One region of the Clostridium sp. JNZ J1-5 genome, then DNA from elsewhere that is predicted to be linked to it. Evidence: riboswitches for the same ligand, from Rfam matches in the RefSeq annotation. Region 1 holds a riboswitch; each other region holds the start of a gene.

Region 1 (4,930 bases):
GGTGATACTATATTTTTCTCCTTTGGTGATGCAAAGCCTGATGTATTATGTTGAATTATCGCCGCTATTGCTTTAATTGGAAGAGGATTTTGTGCTGTTTTTGCATAAGTTACTTCCTCTTGATAACTTATTCCAAACTGTCCCTTTTTAGCTGCAATTAGGTCTGCTGCTCCCCCTTCTGAAGGCTGTATTATTTCAACATCTAATCCTTCTTCTTTAAAAAAGCCCTTATCTCTAGCCACATATAAGCCCGTGTGATTAGTATTAGGGACCCAATCTAGTATAACTGTAACCTTTTGCAATTCTTTAGATTTACTTGTATCTTTATTTTCCTGATTTTTATTTCCGCATCCAGAAAATAATGCTAGTGAAAATATTGCCATTGTTGCTATTGCAATAATTTTTTTCTTCATCTTTATACCTCCAAATTTATTTAATTCCTTTAGACTTTTTATTCCATGGTGTTAATAGATATTGTATAAAATATAAAATACCAAATAGAATCATACTTAAAGCTATTATTATTATTGTAACTGCAAAGACTTTATCTATAGCAAAAGATTTTTTTACTCTCATCATATAAAATCCAAGCCCTGCATCTCCTCCAACCCATTCTCCAATTATTGCTCCCATAATACTATATGTAGCAGCAATTCTAAGTCCTGAGAAAAAGTTAACTATTGTTGCTGGGAATTTTACTACTTTAAAAATCTGCATTTTGCTTGCTCCCATTGACTTTAAAAGATTTATCATATCTTTATCTACAGAATCAAGTCCATCCATAAGACTTATAACTATAGGGAAAAAGCATACTAAAACCACCACAATTATTTTTGGAGTAATTCCAAATCCAAACCACATTCCAAATAGTGGTGCTAATACTATGGTAGGAATTGTTTGAGATACTATAAGTACAGGATAAATACTTCTTCTTATAACTTTAATGTTATCCATTAGTATTGCTAATATTATAGATATTAGTATTGACACTATAAAACCTAACAGTGCTTCTTTTAGTGTTGTATAAATGTGTCCTTTTATAGAAGGAAGTATTTTAAATAAAGCAGAAATGACATCTGTAGGGGATGGAAGTACATATCTTTCAACAATTCCGCCATCAATAATAAACTGCCATATCAAAAGTAATATTACTTGAAATAATATTGGTATTAAATTATTTTTTATATTTATAAACTTTTTCATTCATTGTCACGCCTTCAGGTTTATAATCTATTTTTACTATGGAAATAACTCTAGCTGCTCCTTCTCTAACACATATATCCTGAGCTTTTTTTACTATTTCTAAAAGAGTATCTAACTCACCCTCCATAGTAGTTTCCATAGGCCCAACTTCATATTTTACTCCACAGGATTCTATATATTCTATAACCTTATCAACCACAGGATATATATCCTTCTCCTCTACTACTGGTAATACTTGAAGACTTACATTAACATTTGCCATTACACTTTCCTCCTTCATTTTATAAATAAGAAAATTTATTTTAAGATTAGTCAATATTTACTTTGGTAAATATTTTAAATCTTTGCAAAACAAAAATCCCTTTTATCCTGAAAAGATAAAGGGATTGTATAAATTAAACATATACAAGAGTGTTACTTACAACTATATAATACTCTCCCTACGCCGGCATTATCCGTTCAGGTTCCAAGGGTCGAAACTATCTTGCTTCCTCTCAGCCAAGTTATTGGCTCCCCCGTCTTGTAACTATTTTTTAACTTAACTATATATTACATAATAAATATATTAATGTCAATTAATATAAAAAAGTCCTTAGAATTAGGTCAATTCGTTACCTTGCTTCATAAAAATCGCCCCTTAATTTTAATATGAATATTTAATTATTATTAAGTAACACAATGGAAATATTTTTTTCAATAATTTTCTCCATTTCCTCAATAGAATAGTCTCTTATTTCAGATAAGCCATTTAAAACCTCTCTTATTAATAACGGCCTTCCTCGTCTACCGCTAAGCCATTCTTCTCCGCCAGGGTTATCAGTTTCTGTTAGCAATTTTTCTATAGGTATAGCCTTTGCCACACTTTTTATTTGGTCTGAATATATAACTTGTGAACTTACAGTAAAAAAATATCCTCTATCTATAAGTTTATATAGTATATCAAATGGTCCAGAATACCAGTGAATAATGGCTTTATCTATTTTAAATTTATATAAGCTTTCCAGTATTTCTTTTTCTGCTCCCTTAGTATGAATATTTATAAATTTATCTTCTTTTTTAGCTCTATGAAGAAAAAATTCAAATACCTTTATCTGCGCTTCTTTATTTTCTAAACTATTATCCGTCCAATAAAAATCTAATCCAATTTCCCCAATTATCTTGGAATTATATATGTGCTCTTCTAAAATATCTAATTTATTATAATAATCTAATGCTTTCCAAGGATGAATTCCAAAAGAAGGAATTATAAATTTGCTTTTGCAGCTGATTTCTAGATTCTTAAAATAAGATTCTATATCCATAGAATTCGATAGAGTAAGTATTTTATTTCTATTTATTTCCTCTATCACTCCACCTATTTCATTTTCTTTATATTGATCTAAGTGAGTATGTGCATCAACTAACATAGTATCATCTCTCTTTACTTATTTGAAACTCCTCTTCATTTCTTTAGAGGGGTAAGCTATTCACTCAAAATTAAACTTCGGGTTCACTGCTTAACTTTAACTATATTATACATTATATAATTATATTTATAACTTAAGTTTTACAAAACTAAAAATTGAATTGTCACTATTATCAAAAATAAATATGGCACACTGACTTTTTCCGTGTTAAATATAAGTTGCGACACAAATATTACACTGGAGGTGGTCAGTATACCAAATAAATTTAATAATCTTATTGTATCCATTAATGATGAACTTTACAATTACTTAAATGATGTAAATTATTGAAACTAACTACAAATATCTTAAAATACACTTAAGGTTTGATGAATATAAGATTCAAGGTATACTCTCTATCGATAGATACTTTCTGCTTAATTCTTAGCAATAAATTTCATAGAGCTTTATAGGATATACCATCTTAATGATCTTGAAACCATTGGCGATACTATAAAATCTATAAAAAACCTAGCGGCTAAAGAACTATTGTGCTTTGTTTATAAACAAGCTAAAATTAGCTTCTTATACAATGTTGTAAGTTATTTATAAGGTAAATCTGAACATAAGTACTGTTATTTCATTCATACTTAGGAACTCAAATCTATAAATGGGTTTTTAACTTTTTAAATTAAAGAAGTTAAGTTAATAATTAAACACTAATGATTTAATATAAAATTTTATATTTATATAATAGAATAAACATAATAAATAAAGCTAGTGAAGGAATAGAGAATAAAAAAATATTTGTAGATAATTTTAACCGTTTTTTTCTTTCTTCTGCATTTTCAACTGCTGTCCTGCGATATATATTTTCACTTAACAGGCCTGAAATTATAGCACTAACTGCTAAAGATCCAATTCCTAAAATTGCTGTAAGCTTTATAAAAAGATATACTTCAAATATTGTAATAGAAATAATAAAAAGTATTATATCGGTTATAAATCCATAAAGTAAAAACCTCATTTTATCACTCCCCATTTTTTTACTAATATAGAATATGATTTATATTATATCATAATTTATATTTTATATAAATAATACAATTATTGAATAATTAATAATATATGTATATAATTTCAAAGTATTATATTTACAAATAGGTTTCTATATGGTAATATATGAATAAATATTCAAAAGGAGGTATTTTTATGATAAAATTCAAAAAAATTTTAATTTCAACTTTAACATGTGTTTTAATGTTAAGTGGAACATCAGCACTAGCAACTGAAAAGGTTACTAATATTGATGAAGAAAAAGAAGTAATTTTAGTACAAAATATGGAGGAAAAAGACTTATCTAAATTATTTTTAAAAGCCAAATTTGAAACTGATTTAAAAGGCAAAGATGAAGTAATTAAAGATTCAAAAGGAAATATTGTATATAAAACTTCTCAGACACTAAAAAAATCTAAAAATAAAAAAGGTGAAATAGATGAAAAGGTAGCAGTTACTACATTCAGCAAAATAGATATCCCTTCAAATGATATAACTCCACTTACAAATAATATAACTTCACTTACATTGTCATCATCTAAGGGTGATGGAAAGTGGGATTCTTCTTATTCTGCATATTTATATTCAACAGTATATTATACAAAATTAACTTATAATAATAAAAGTTGTGCCAAAATGGATTATTCAACAGGTGGTGTTTCTGATCTGAATTCAGGTGTACAAGTTCAAAGTATGCTTGTAAGAATTGGACAAGTTAGTGCTTATTGGCCATCAACAACATCTCAAGTAAAAGAAACTTATTATTATGGAGGAACCTTCACTATATATCCTAATTCTAATTGGATTCCTGTGCCAGATACATTTGGATTATACGGTTCAATCCTAGGTTGTACAATGGAGGTTACACTTGGAAGATCCTCAAGAACTTGGAGTGAAACTTTCACAAATAATTTATAATGATAATTAGCCAGAAATAAATTTATATAGTTGCTATTAATTACCGAGTATCTTATACTCCTACGAACCATAGAAAATTACGGTTAAAACGCCTAAGTTCAAAAATACTTTCAATTGATTACATAATCTCAATTGAAAGTATTTTTATTTATTATACTTATATATGAATACTAACTAATTTACTTTTTTTAAATACATACTTTTGGAAATTCAGTCGCAATTGTGACCGTTTTCTAATGATTTCAAGCTACTTTTTATTTATCTAAGTTTATATCCTAAAATTTATATATTAGTAATACTTTAATATTACTTTCTGGTGCTAAAGATTAGCACCTTCCCTATAACCTTTTATAATTCTAGCTTGGACC
Region 2 (4,930 bases), 700 kb from region 1:
CTTTTAATTTAAAGTAAACAACTGAGTATGGTTATTTTTTTATGTAAATTTATCGCATTTTTGTATTAGCTTTTCCTGATTACATCTGTAGACTATAATTTAGAAATTACAACTGTAATCTAAATGGAGGTGAAATAATAATGTCTAAAATCCACAAAATATCAAATGCTGAATGGGAAGTTATGAAAATAATATGGGCTCATTCAGAAATTACATCAACCAATATTATACAGGAACTAAAGGATAAAACTCAGTGGAAATCATCTGCAATTAAGAGTTTAATAAACAGGATGCAAAAGAAATATCTGATATGGATATAAAAGAATTAAGGACTATACTAAATCAATCAAGTAAAAAGATGTGTAAACACAATTATTTCAGCGTTAAAAAATATTCAAAATACTACCTAAAATATGTAAAGTTCACCGAAATGGAGGCCTTTGTAACTACAAAATGATGTGCTAAATATAGGGAACTTTAGTGATAAGTTCCCTATATTTAGTAAACTTAAATGAAGTCCACTGATTTTTTTACTTATCCTCTCTTAAAATGTTTATATTCTTTCCTTTCATTACCTTATTCATATTTCTCATTGCACACATCTTACCACACATAGTACACGTATCTTCATGCTCTGGAGTAGATTCTTTTCTATATCTTCTTGCTTTTTCAGGATCAATAGCAAGTTCAAACATTGTATTCCAATCAAGTTCTTGCCTAGCCTTACTCATTTTATAATCCCACTCTTTTGCCCCTTTAACATTCTTAGCTATATCTGCAGCATGTGCAGCAATTTTACAAGCTATTATACCTTCTTTCATGTCTTCAAGATTAGGAAGTCTTAAGTGCTCTGCTGGAGTAACATAACACAAGAAATCCGCACCATTTGATGCTGCTATAGCCCCCCCAATGGCACTTGTAATATGATCATATCCTGGAGCAATATCTGTAACTAATGGTCCTAAAACATAAAATGGTGCTCCATGACATAGTTTTTTCTCAAGTAACATATTAGATGCTATTTCATTTAAAGCCATGTGACCTGGTCCTTCTACAATAACTTGTACATTTTTATCCCAAGCTCTTTTAGTAAGCTCTCCAAGGGTTATAAGTTCCTTTATTTGACTAGCATCAGTTGCATCATCTATGCACCCTGGACGGCAAGCATCTCCTAAGCTTATTGTTACATCATACTTTGCACATATATTTAAGACTTCATCATAGTATTCATAAAATGGATTTTCTTTATTATTTAACTCCATCCATGCATACAATAATGCCCCACCTCTAGAAACTATATTAGTAAGTCTCTTATTTCTCTTAAATACTTCAGCAGTCTCTTTATTTATTCCTGCATGAATAGTCATAAAATCAACACCATCTATTGCGTGTTTTTCTACAACCTTTAGGAATTCTTCTGCTGATATATCACTTAACTCTTTATCATAAAATCCTACTGCATCATATATAGGCACAGTACCTATCATAGCTGGTGAAATCTCCACTACTTTCTTTCTAAACTCTTCTGTCTTACCATATGAACTTAAATCCATTATAGCTTCTGCTTTCATTTCTATAGCTGTTTTTACTTTTTCAAGTTCCATGTCTATATTTACACAGTCCCTGGAAATACCTAAGTTAACATTAATCTTAGTCTTTAATCCTTCCCCTACCCCTTCTGCATCTAATGATTTATGGTTCTTATTTGCAGGTATTACTACTTTTCCTTCAGCAATAAGCTCTCTAAGTTTTTCAATCTCCATATTTTCCTTTTTAGCTACTACTTCCATTTCTTTTGTTATTATGCCTTTTCTAGCAGCATCCATTTGAGTTGTGTAATTCATAATCTTTCTCTCCTTTTTATAAAATTAATAATAACAACCTAAATCTTCTCCTGATTTAAAAAGCACTTAAGACAAGTCATTTTACCGCCAAAAGACTTTATTAAACCATCAATACTTACATATTTCAGACTATCAGCTCCTATTAACTCTTTTATTTCATCCACTGTATTTGATGAACCGAGAAGTTCACTTCTATTAGGTGTATTTATCCCCCAAAAACAAGGATATTTTATAATAGGTGAAGCTGATCTAAAATGTATTTCTTTTGCTCCTGCTTTTCTAAGGAGTGCAACAATTTTTTTACTTGTAGTACCCCTTACAATTGAGTCATCTACTACAACAATTCTTTTTCCTTCAACACCACTTCTTATTACACTAAGTTTTATCTCAAGATTTGTTTCTCGTTTTTCCTGTAGTGGTTCTATGAAGGTTCTACCTATATATTGATTTTTTACGAATCCTATATCATAAGGTATGCCAGAGGCAATTGAAAAGCCAACTGCAGCCGTAGTTCCTGATTCTGGAACTCCAATGACTATATCAGCGTCAATGGGAGATTCTTCCCATAGCCTTTTACCTACATTAATTCTAGATTCATATACGCTTAATTTATCTATTACACTATCTGCCCTAGCAAAATATATATACTCAAAGGCGCAAATTGTATTGCTAGTTTTTTCAAGACAATAGTTTGATTTTAACCCCTCTGAATCAATAGTAACTATTTCTCCTGGACAGACATCTCTTATCAGCTCCCCGCCAATAACATCAATGGCACAACTTTCAGAACATAAAATAAAAGAATTTTTAAATTTGCCAATACATAGTGGTCTTGTACCATTTGGATCTCTAAATCCAATAAGTTTTTCATTAGTTAGGAGTACTACGGCATAGCCTCCTTTAAGTTGTTTCATAACTTCTACTATAGCTGTTTCAAGATGTCTAATATCTTTATTTTCAATTAGCTTTAGGATTATTTCTGAATCTACTGAAGTATCAAACTCTACTCTTTTATTCTCTAGATCTTTTTTTAGCGGAATTGCATTAGTTATATTTCCATTATGTGCAATTGCTATTTCTCTACTACCTCTCCCACTTAAGATAGGCTGAGCGTTATTTAGATTACTTTCACCAAAAGTTGAATACCTTACATGTCCTATAGCTGATTTGCCTATTAACTTGTGTAATTCTTCTCTAGTGAACACATCTGAAACTAATCCCATCCCCTTATGGCAATTCATTTTATTTTCACTATATGTACATATACCGCAACTTTCCTGTCCTCTATGCTGCAGTGCACTAAGAGCCACATAGGAAATGGCTGATATATTTATTTCATCCTCACTAAATATTCCAAAAACTCCGCACTCCTCTTTAAATTTATCAATAGGATTACTTTTATTCACATTTACACCTCCTTTCTTTATAAACAGAGTTCTTGACTTCAGATGGAGTTTTTACTCCAAATAAAAAAACGCAAATCCATAGGATTTGCGTTTAAATTAGCAGATTATACATATATTGCAGCAACAATATATGTAATATATTACATCGATAAACAACTTCCTACGCTGGTATTATCCAGTTCAGGTTCTTAGGGTCAAAGAATTACGGTTCTTAATCTCAGCTGGCCAATCCAGCCCCCCTGTGTTATATAGCTTATTAAATTTTATTAATTAATAATAGCATAATATTTTACTGTATTCAACTTAATTCTATTAACAAGATTTTAAATTCTAAAAATTTCGTATATATTAAAACCAGCTTATCTGTCTATCATCATACCCAGCTTTATAAGCTGATACTATATCTTTCATTTTATAAAGTATTCCTAATCTTTCACATTCATTTTTAAATATCACCCAAAGTTTTCTTGAATTTGGAGAAGAGCATTCATAGCTATTTCCAAATGTAGTATTGTATTTTTGAACTAGATTTTTATCTGGAAACAATCTTATTAGTTGATTATAAAAATATTCTCTTTGATTTTGTCTAAGGGTTAAGCCCATGCCATATGCAAGAATAAACTTTCCACCGCATTCAGCAGTCTTCTTTACTATACTTACAATGTTCTCTTCATTATCATTAATAAAAGGTAAAATAGGCATAAGTAACACCCCAGTGAATATACCATTATCAGAAAGAGCCTTTATAGCCTGAAATCTTTCTGATGCAGCGCAAACATTAGGTTCAACTTTTTTGCAAAGTTCATCTTGGAATGTAGTAACAGTCATCTTTATGATTACTGGTGAATGTTCTTTAATTTTTCTTAAAATATCAATATCACGTGTTATAAGATTGCTTTTAGTTGCTATAGCTATTCCAAAATTAAATCTATTTATTAAATCCAATGCATCTCGTGTAAGCATTAAATCTTTTTCAAAAGGGTTATATGGGTCACTCATTGCTCCAGTCCCTATAACCCCTTTTCTTCTCTTACTTCTTAAATCATTTCTAATAATTTTTATTGAATTTTCTTTTGCTCTTACTTTATCGAAATTATCTATACCATAACACTCACTTCTAGAATCACAATAAATACATCCATGGCAGCATCCTTTATAGATATTCATATTATAATTAACACCAAACCATGAATTGTCTTTAACATACTGTGAAACTATTGTTTTTGCAGGAATATAGTCCATTTATTCTCCTTATCTACTTATCATTCCATCTTTTTAATGTAGGTAAAAATCTTTCTAGACTGCTTCTGGCCTCTTCCTCACTCATATGAGGGTTAGCTCTAACCATATGTGGAACACAAAATTCAATCATTTGTTCCATAGTCATATCACCTTTAAAAGCACCCTTCTCATAACAATAGATACAGTAGTCTCTATTGCTGCTCCCATCCTCATTTGTTCCAAATTCCTTTTCATTAATAAGTGGCATACCACAGCTTTGACAATAAATTCTTTCCATTATAGATACACTCCTTTTTCTTTATTTGTATCTATAATATCAAAGTATATATGACATCAGTATGTCATATTATATATATGTTTTTAGTATATTTTTAAGTCTTGCTTTTACTTCTTCTCTAATAAATTCAGGCTCAATAACTTCTACCTTATCTCCATAAG
Region 3 (4,930 bases), 1.2 Mb from region 1:
TCATGCGTCCTTTTGTAAGAATAATAACCTATTGCAAGTAAAATAAATACATATACCGCAATAGCAATAAGCGACCAATGTTCCACGGTAAATTCTCCTTTTTATAGTTTATTGTATTTTAATTGTTATACTAAATTTAGAATTGCTTTCCACATTATAAGTCATTAACAATCTCTTAAAATATAGCCTAATATATTAATCTGTAAAATTAGATATTGAATCTATTAACCTTACTTTAAAGCTACCACTGCCTCCATCAATTGATGCAAGTTTTTCATATGCTCTTTCACCAGCTACTCCCATGGTCATAACTCCTGCAGCAGCTGCAGTAAAATAATCTTTTGTAACAGCACAATAAGTCCCTATGATAGAAGTACACATACATCCTGTACCTGTTACTGTAGATAGCATTTTATGTCCATTTTTTATAAAAGTTGTTTTTGTTCCATTAGAAATAATATCCGTAGCACCAGTTATTGCAATAACACAGTTTAATTTTAATGCTAAATTTTCTGCAATATTTTTCCCATACTCTAAATTCTCTAATTCTACAATATCTTGCTGAGAAGCATCTACTCCTTTATTTTCAGAATTAATCCCACTTATCCACTTTATTTCTGAAATATTGCCTCTGATAACTTCTAATTTTACTTCCTTTATAATTCTATTGGCGGTGTTACCCCTAAAAATAGTTGATCCTACCCCTACAGGATCTAATATTACTGGAATTCCAAGCTGATTTGCTTTCTTTCCAGCAACTAACATAGCTTCAGCATTATTTTTACTCAAGGTTCCCATATTAAGAACCAACGCAGATGCTAATGAAACAACCTCCTCTACTTCCTCTAAAGCATTTGCCATTATAGGAGATGCTCCCATTGCCAGAACTATATTTGCAGAATCATTTGCAGTAACATAATTTGTAATATGATGTATTAACGGCTTTTTTTCTTTTATTAACTTCAAAAGATGGCATGCTTTTACAGATATATTCTCTTCCATCTACTTTCTCCTTCTTCAATAAAACAATTTTAAATGCAAATCTCAATTTGTTCAATAGCTAATATAATGGAAAATAAAATTTAATTAATATAGAATACTATAATTATTAGTAACGGTATAAGTTATTCTCCTACTTTTACTATATTCCTCTTTGTCAATTCTGCTGCCTTTAAAAAGAAATAAGCAATTAAACTGCCACAAACTGTATTAATCAAAAATGGCACTATAAAAAAGAATGCAGCTACATTTTTACCTAATATGAACTTAGCTATAGGAAAGGCTACTATAGCACCTATGATACCTGTCCCAAAAATTTCTCCTATAACTGCTAAAAACTTTTTATTTGTGCTTTTATAAAGCATTCCAGCTATAAAAGCTCCTATCATGCTACCAGGGAAAGCTAGAAGTGTACCTGTTCCCATCATATTTCTTATAAGTGATATGCAAAATGCACTTAGTACAGCATATCCTGGTCCAAGTATAACTGCTGCTAATACATTGATTATATGCTGAACGGGTGTACATTTAGATGCTCCTATTGGAAAGTATATAAGATTTCCACCTATAGCTCCAATTGCCACCAACATTGCTGCATATGTAAGTTTTTTAGTTTTCAACAAAATCTCCCCCTAAATTTATTATTTTAAAATAAAAAAATGTTTACCCAAAGGTAAACATTAAATATCGAACGTATTTACAGATTATATACTTATAAATTCGATTTGTTTCCCTACGGTAGTGTTAACTACATCAGGTTCTAAGGGTCAGGTTTTAACCTTCTCAACCAAAATGGTCCCCCCACAAAACTTTATATAATATTATTTATTTATATATTCAGTATACATTTTACTTATATATTTGTAAAGATAGGTTTGGCGTAAACTATTATTCACCTACAAATTCAGCTTTTCTCTTCTCAATAAAAGCTGTCATTCCTTCTTTTTGATCTTTTGTTGAAAAGCACATACCACAAAAATTTGATTCCATACTTAAGGCCGTGTCCATATCAATCTGTATACCTCTATTAATTACTTCTTTACTGTATCCAACGGCAAGCATGCTATTTTTAATTATTTTATCTGCTAGAGCTTCTGCTTCATCAATTAACTTCTCAGGTTCAACAATTTTGTTTATAAGTCCTATTTTCAAAGCTTCTGCGGCATCAATTATTTCACCTGTATAAATTAATTCTTTAGCTTTTGTTATCCCTACTATTCTTGGTAATCTCTGTGTTCCACCATATCCTGGAATTATACCAAGTCCTACTTCAGGCTGACCAAATTTTGCATTCGAAGAAGCAATCCTCAAATCACATGCCATGGATAATTCACATCCACCACCAAAGGCAAATCCGTTAATTGCTGCAATAACCGGTTTGCTCATTAATTCAAGTTTTCTCAAAACATTACTTCCATGAGCAGAAAATCTAGCTCCCTCTCCAGCAGACATATTTTGCATAACTAAAATGTCTCCGCCAGCAACAAAGGCTTTTCCCACCCCAGTAATAATTGCAACTTTTACATTAATATCGCTTTTAATATCATCAATAACAGAATCCAGCTCACTAATAACCTCATCATTAAGTGCATTCAAGCTTTTTGGCCTATTGATTTTTACAATGCAGATGCCTTGGTTTTTTTCAACAATCAAATTGTTATACCCCATTGTTAAGCCCCCTTCATTTCAATATAGCGTAAATTAAATTATTTTGTAGACTTAATTTTTCTCCCATTTTTATCATAAGTATAAAACCCTCTTCCTGTTTTGCGGCCAAAACGTCCTGCTGCAACCATCTTTCTTAGGAGGATAGAAGGTCTATATTTGGAATCGCCAAAATCTCTATGAAAAGACTCCATTACTGCAAGAATAATCTCAATACCAATCATATCCATTAATTCTAAAGGTCCCATAGGATGATTACATCCAAGCATCATTCCTTTGTCTATATCCTCGGCTGTTCCTACTCCTTCATCATACATGCATATAGCCTCATTTAACATTACAACTAAGGCTCTATTTACAATAAATCCAGGACTATCCTTTGCAATAATAGTCTCTTTACCAAGCATTTCTCCAACTTTAAGAGCTGTGGCAATAGTTTCTTGTGATGTAGACAGCCCAACAACAATTTCAAGAAGTTTCATCACTGGCACTGGATTAAAAAAATGCATTCCTATGAAATTTTCTGGCTTTTCCAAAACAGAAGAAATTGAAGTTAAAGACAAAGAAGATGTGTTACTTGCAAGTATGGCATTTTCCTTTTTAAGCTTATCAATTTCCTTAAATATTTTCTTCTTAGCATCAATGTTTTCATAAATTGCTTCAATTACAAGATCAGCTTCTGCAACTTTATCATAAGAATCACATAATATAAGCCTCTCTAAAGCTGCATTCTTTTCATCTTCAGTGATGATTCCCTTTTCTACATTTTTTATAAGCTGCTTCTCTATTCCTATCTTAGATTTTTCCACCCTGTACATTGTTACATCGTTTAAAATAACATGAAAGCCTTTTACAGCTGCTGTTTGTGCAATCCCCGCTCCCATTGCACCTGCTCCAATTACGAAAATTTTCTTAATATCCAAAATAGACTCCTCCTTAATTATTATAAATTTTTTATATTACATATTTTCAAGCACTATAGACATTTCTTCTTAATAATTTAGTTTTCTATCTAACTTTTTAATAAGAGCAACAACTGTGCCAACCTTTAGAATTAGCGCTATTAGACTTGAGTTTAGGTTCTTAAAGCTTTTCCTTGAAATATTAAATATATAAAAAACGCATATGAACCTTAATCGGTTCATATGCGTCTATATGTATCTCTCTAAAGCCTTATAAATTAAAATTCAATGATGATTTACTACTGGTTCTCATGAACCTTTTATGGTTCAATCACTTAGTCTAGCTCTAGCTTCTTTAAATTTTCTTACTACTGAAGTTTGACTAATATTTAAAACCTTAGCTGCTTCTCTTGTTGAAGTACACCGTTCCATAGCTAAATTAATCAATTGAGTTTCTGCCTGATCCATTAGATCTTTTAACGGAACAATATCTTTTAATATAATATGAAATTTATCATTGCTGCTTATACTGGTTATAAATTCATTAGGTAACTCTTTTTCAGTAATTAAATCATTAACGGTAACAACAACTAATCTTTCTATAACATTCTTTAATTCTCTTACATTACCTGGCCAATCATATGCCTCAAGGTATTCTAGTGCATCTACAGAAATTTCTTTATTACGCTTGTACTTTTTATTAAAATATTTTAGGTAATGCATGATTAATGGTACAACATCCTTATTTCTTTTTCGAAGAGGAGGTATATAAATTGGAACAATTCTTAATCTAAAATATAAATCTTGCCTAAATAACTTTTTATCTATTAGTTCTTCCAACTTTTCATTTGTAGCTGAAATTAGTCTGAAATTTACTCTATTTGATTTCACTGAACCTATCCTTGTAACTTCAAAAGTCTCAAGAACCCTTAATATCTTTCCTTGCAGAGCAATAGGCAAGGAGTTAATTTCATCTAAGAAAAGAGTTCCTCCTTCCGCAAGTTCTAATAGTCCAGCTTTTCCTCCCTTCTTAGCTCCTGTAAAAGCACCTTCTTCATAGCCAAAAAGTTCAGCCTCAAGTAAAGTCTCAGGTATTCCTGCACAGTTTATACTTATAAATGGCCCATTATTACGTGAACTCATCTCATGAATAAATCTTGTAAATACTTCTTTTCCAGTACCAGACTCGCCTTCCAATAAAACAGTGGAATCTACTTGTGCTACACGATATGCTAGATTCATCAGCTGTTTCATCTCTTCACTCTCAGCAATTATCTTTTCTTTATAATTTTTCTCCATTATTAATTGGGAATAATATTGCTTTGAAAGTAATTGAGCTTTGTTGCATTCATTTTCTAAGTTAA

Evidence for each region. Region 1 has a riboswitch for thiamine pyrophosphate ahead of ACWW38_RS08735 (thiamine-binding protein). Riboswitches for the same ligand answer to the same signal wherever they lie in the genome.
Region 2: linked by a shared signal. The riboswitch ahead of purF (amidophosphoribosyltransferase) and the one ahead of ACWW38_RS08735 (thiamine-binding protein) in region 1 are both predicted to bind thiamine pyrophosphate.
Region 3: linked by a shared signal. The riboswitch ahead of thiW (energy coupling factor transporter S component ThiW) and the one ahead of ACWW38_RS08735 (thiamine-binding protein) in region 1 are both predicted to bind thiamine pyrophosphate.

The regions. Positions count from the first base shown of each region.
Region 1 is NZ_CM132773.1:1,806,768-1,811,697, forward strand. Features, by position in the region: gene ACWW38_RS08725 (ABC transporter substrate-binding protein) at 1-413, opposite strand, end outside; gene ACWW38_RS08730 (ABC transporter permease) at 430-1,203, opposite strand; gene ACWW38_RS08735 (thiamine-binding protein) at 1,175-1,465, opposite strand; TPP riboswitch at 1,622-1,730, opposite strand; gene ACWW38_RS08740 (TatD family hydrolase) at 1,860-2,609, opposite strand; gene ACWW38_RS08745 (DUF5316 family protein) at 3,316-3,615, opposite strand; gene ACWW38_RS08750 (hypothetical protein) at 3,801-4,562, shown strand.
Region 2 is NZ_CM132773.1:1,105,629-1,110,558, forward strand. Features, by position in the region: gene ACWW38_RS05295 (BlaI/MecI/CopY family transcriptional regulator) at 141-320, shown strand; gene thiC (phosphomethylpyrimidine synthase ThiC) at 531-1,844, opposite strand; gene purF (amidophosphoribosyltransferase) at 1,883-3,250, opposite strand; TPP riboswitch at 3,390-3,501, opposite strand; gene ACWW38_RS05310 (radical SAM protein) at 3,599-4,492, opposite strand; gene ACWW38_RS05315 (zinc ribbon domain-containing protein) at 4,506-4,769, opposite strand; gene ACWW38_RS05320 (helix-turn-helix transcriptional regulator) at 4,839-4,930, opposite strand, start outside.
Region 3 is NZ_CM132773.1:3,019,752-3,024,681, reverse strand. Features, by position in the region: gene putP (sodium/proline symporter PutP) at 1-86, opposite strand, end outside; gene thiM (hydroxyethylthiazole kinase) at 196-1,002, opposite strand; gene thiW (energy coupling factor transporter S component ThiW) at 1,125-1,619, opposite strand; TPP riboswitch at 1,712-1,812, opposite strand; gene ACWW38_RS14555 (enoyl-CoA hydratase-related protein) at 1,888-2,667, opposite strand; gene ACWW38_RS14550 (3-hydroxyacyl-CoA dehydrogenase family protein) at 2,706-3,581, opposite strand; gene ACWW38_RS14545 (sigma-54 interaction domain-containing protein) at 3,894-4,930, opposite strand, start outside.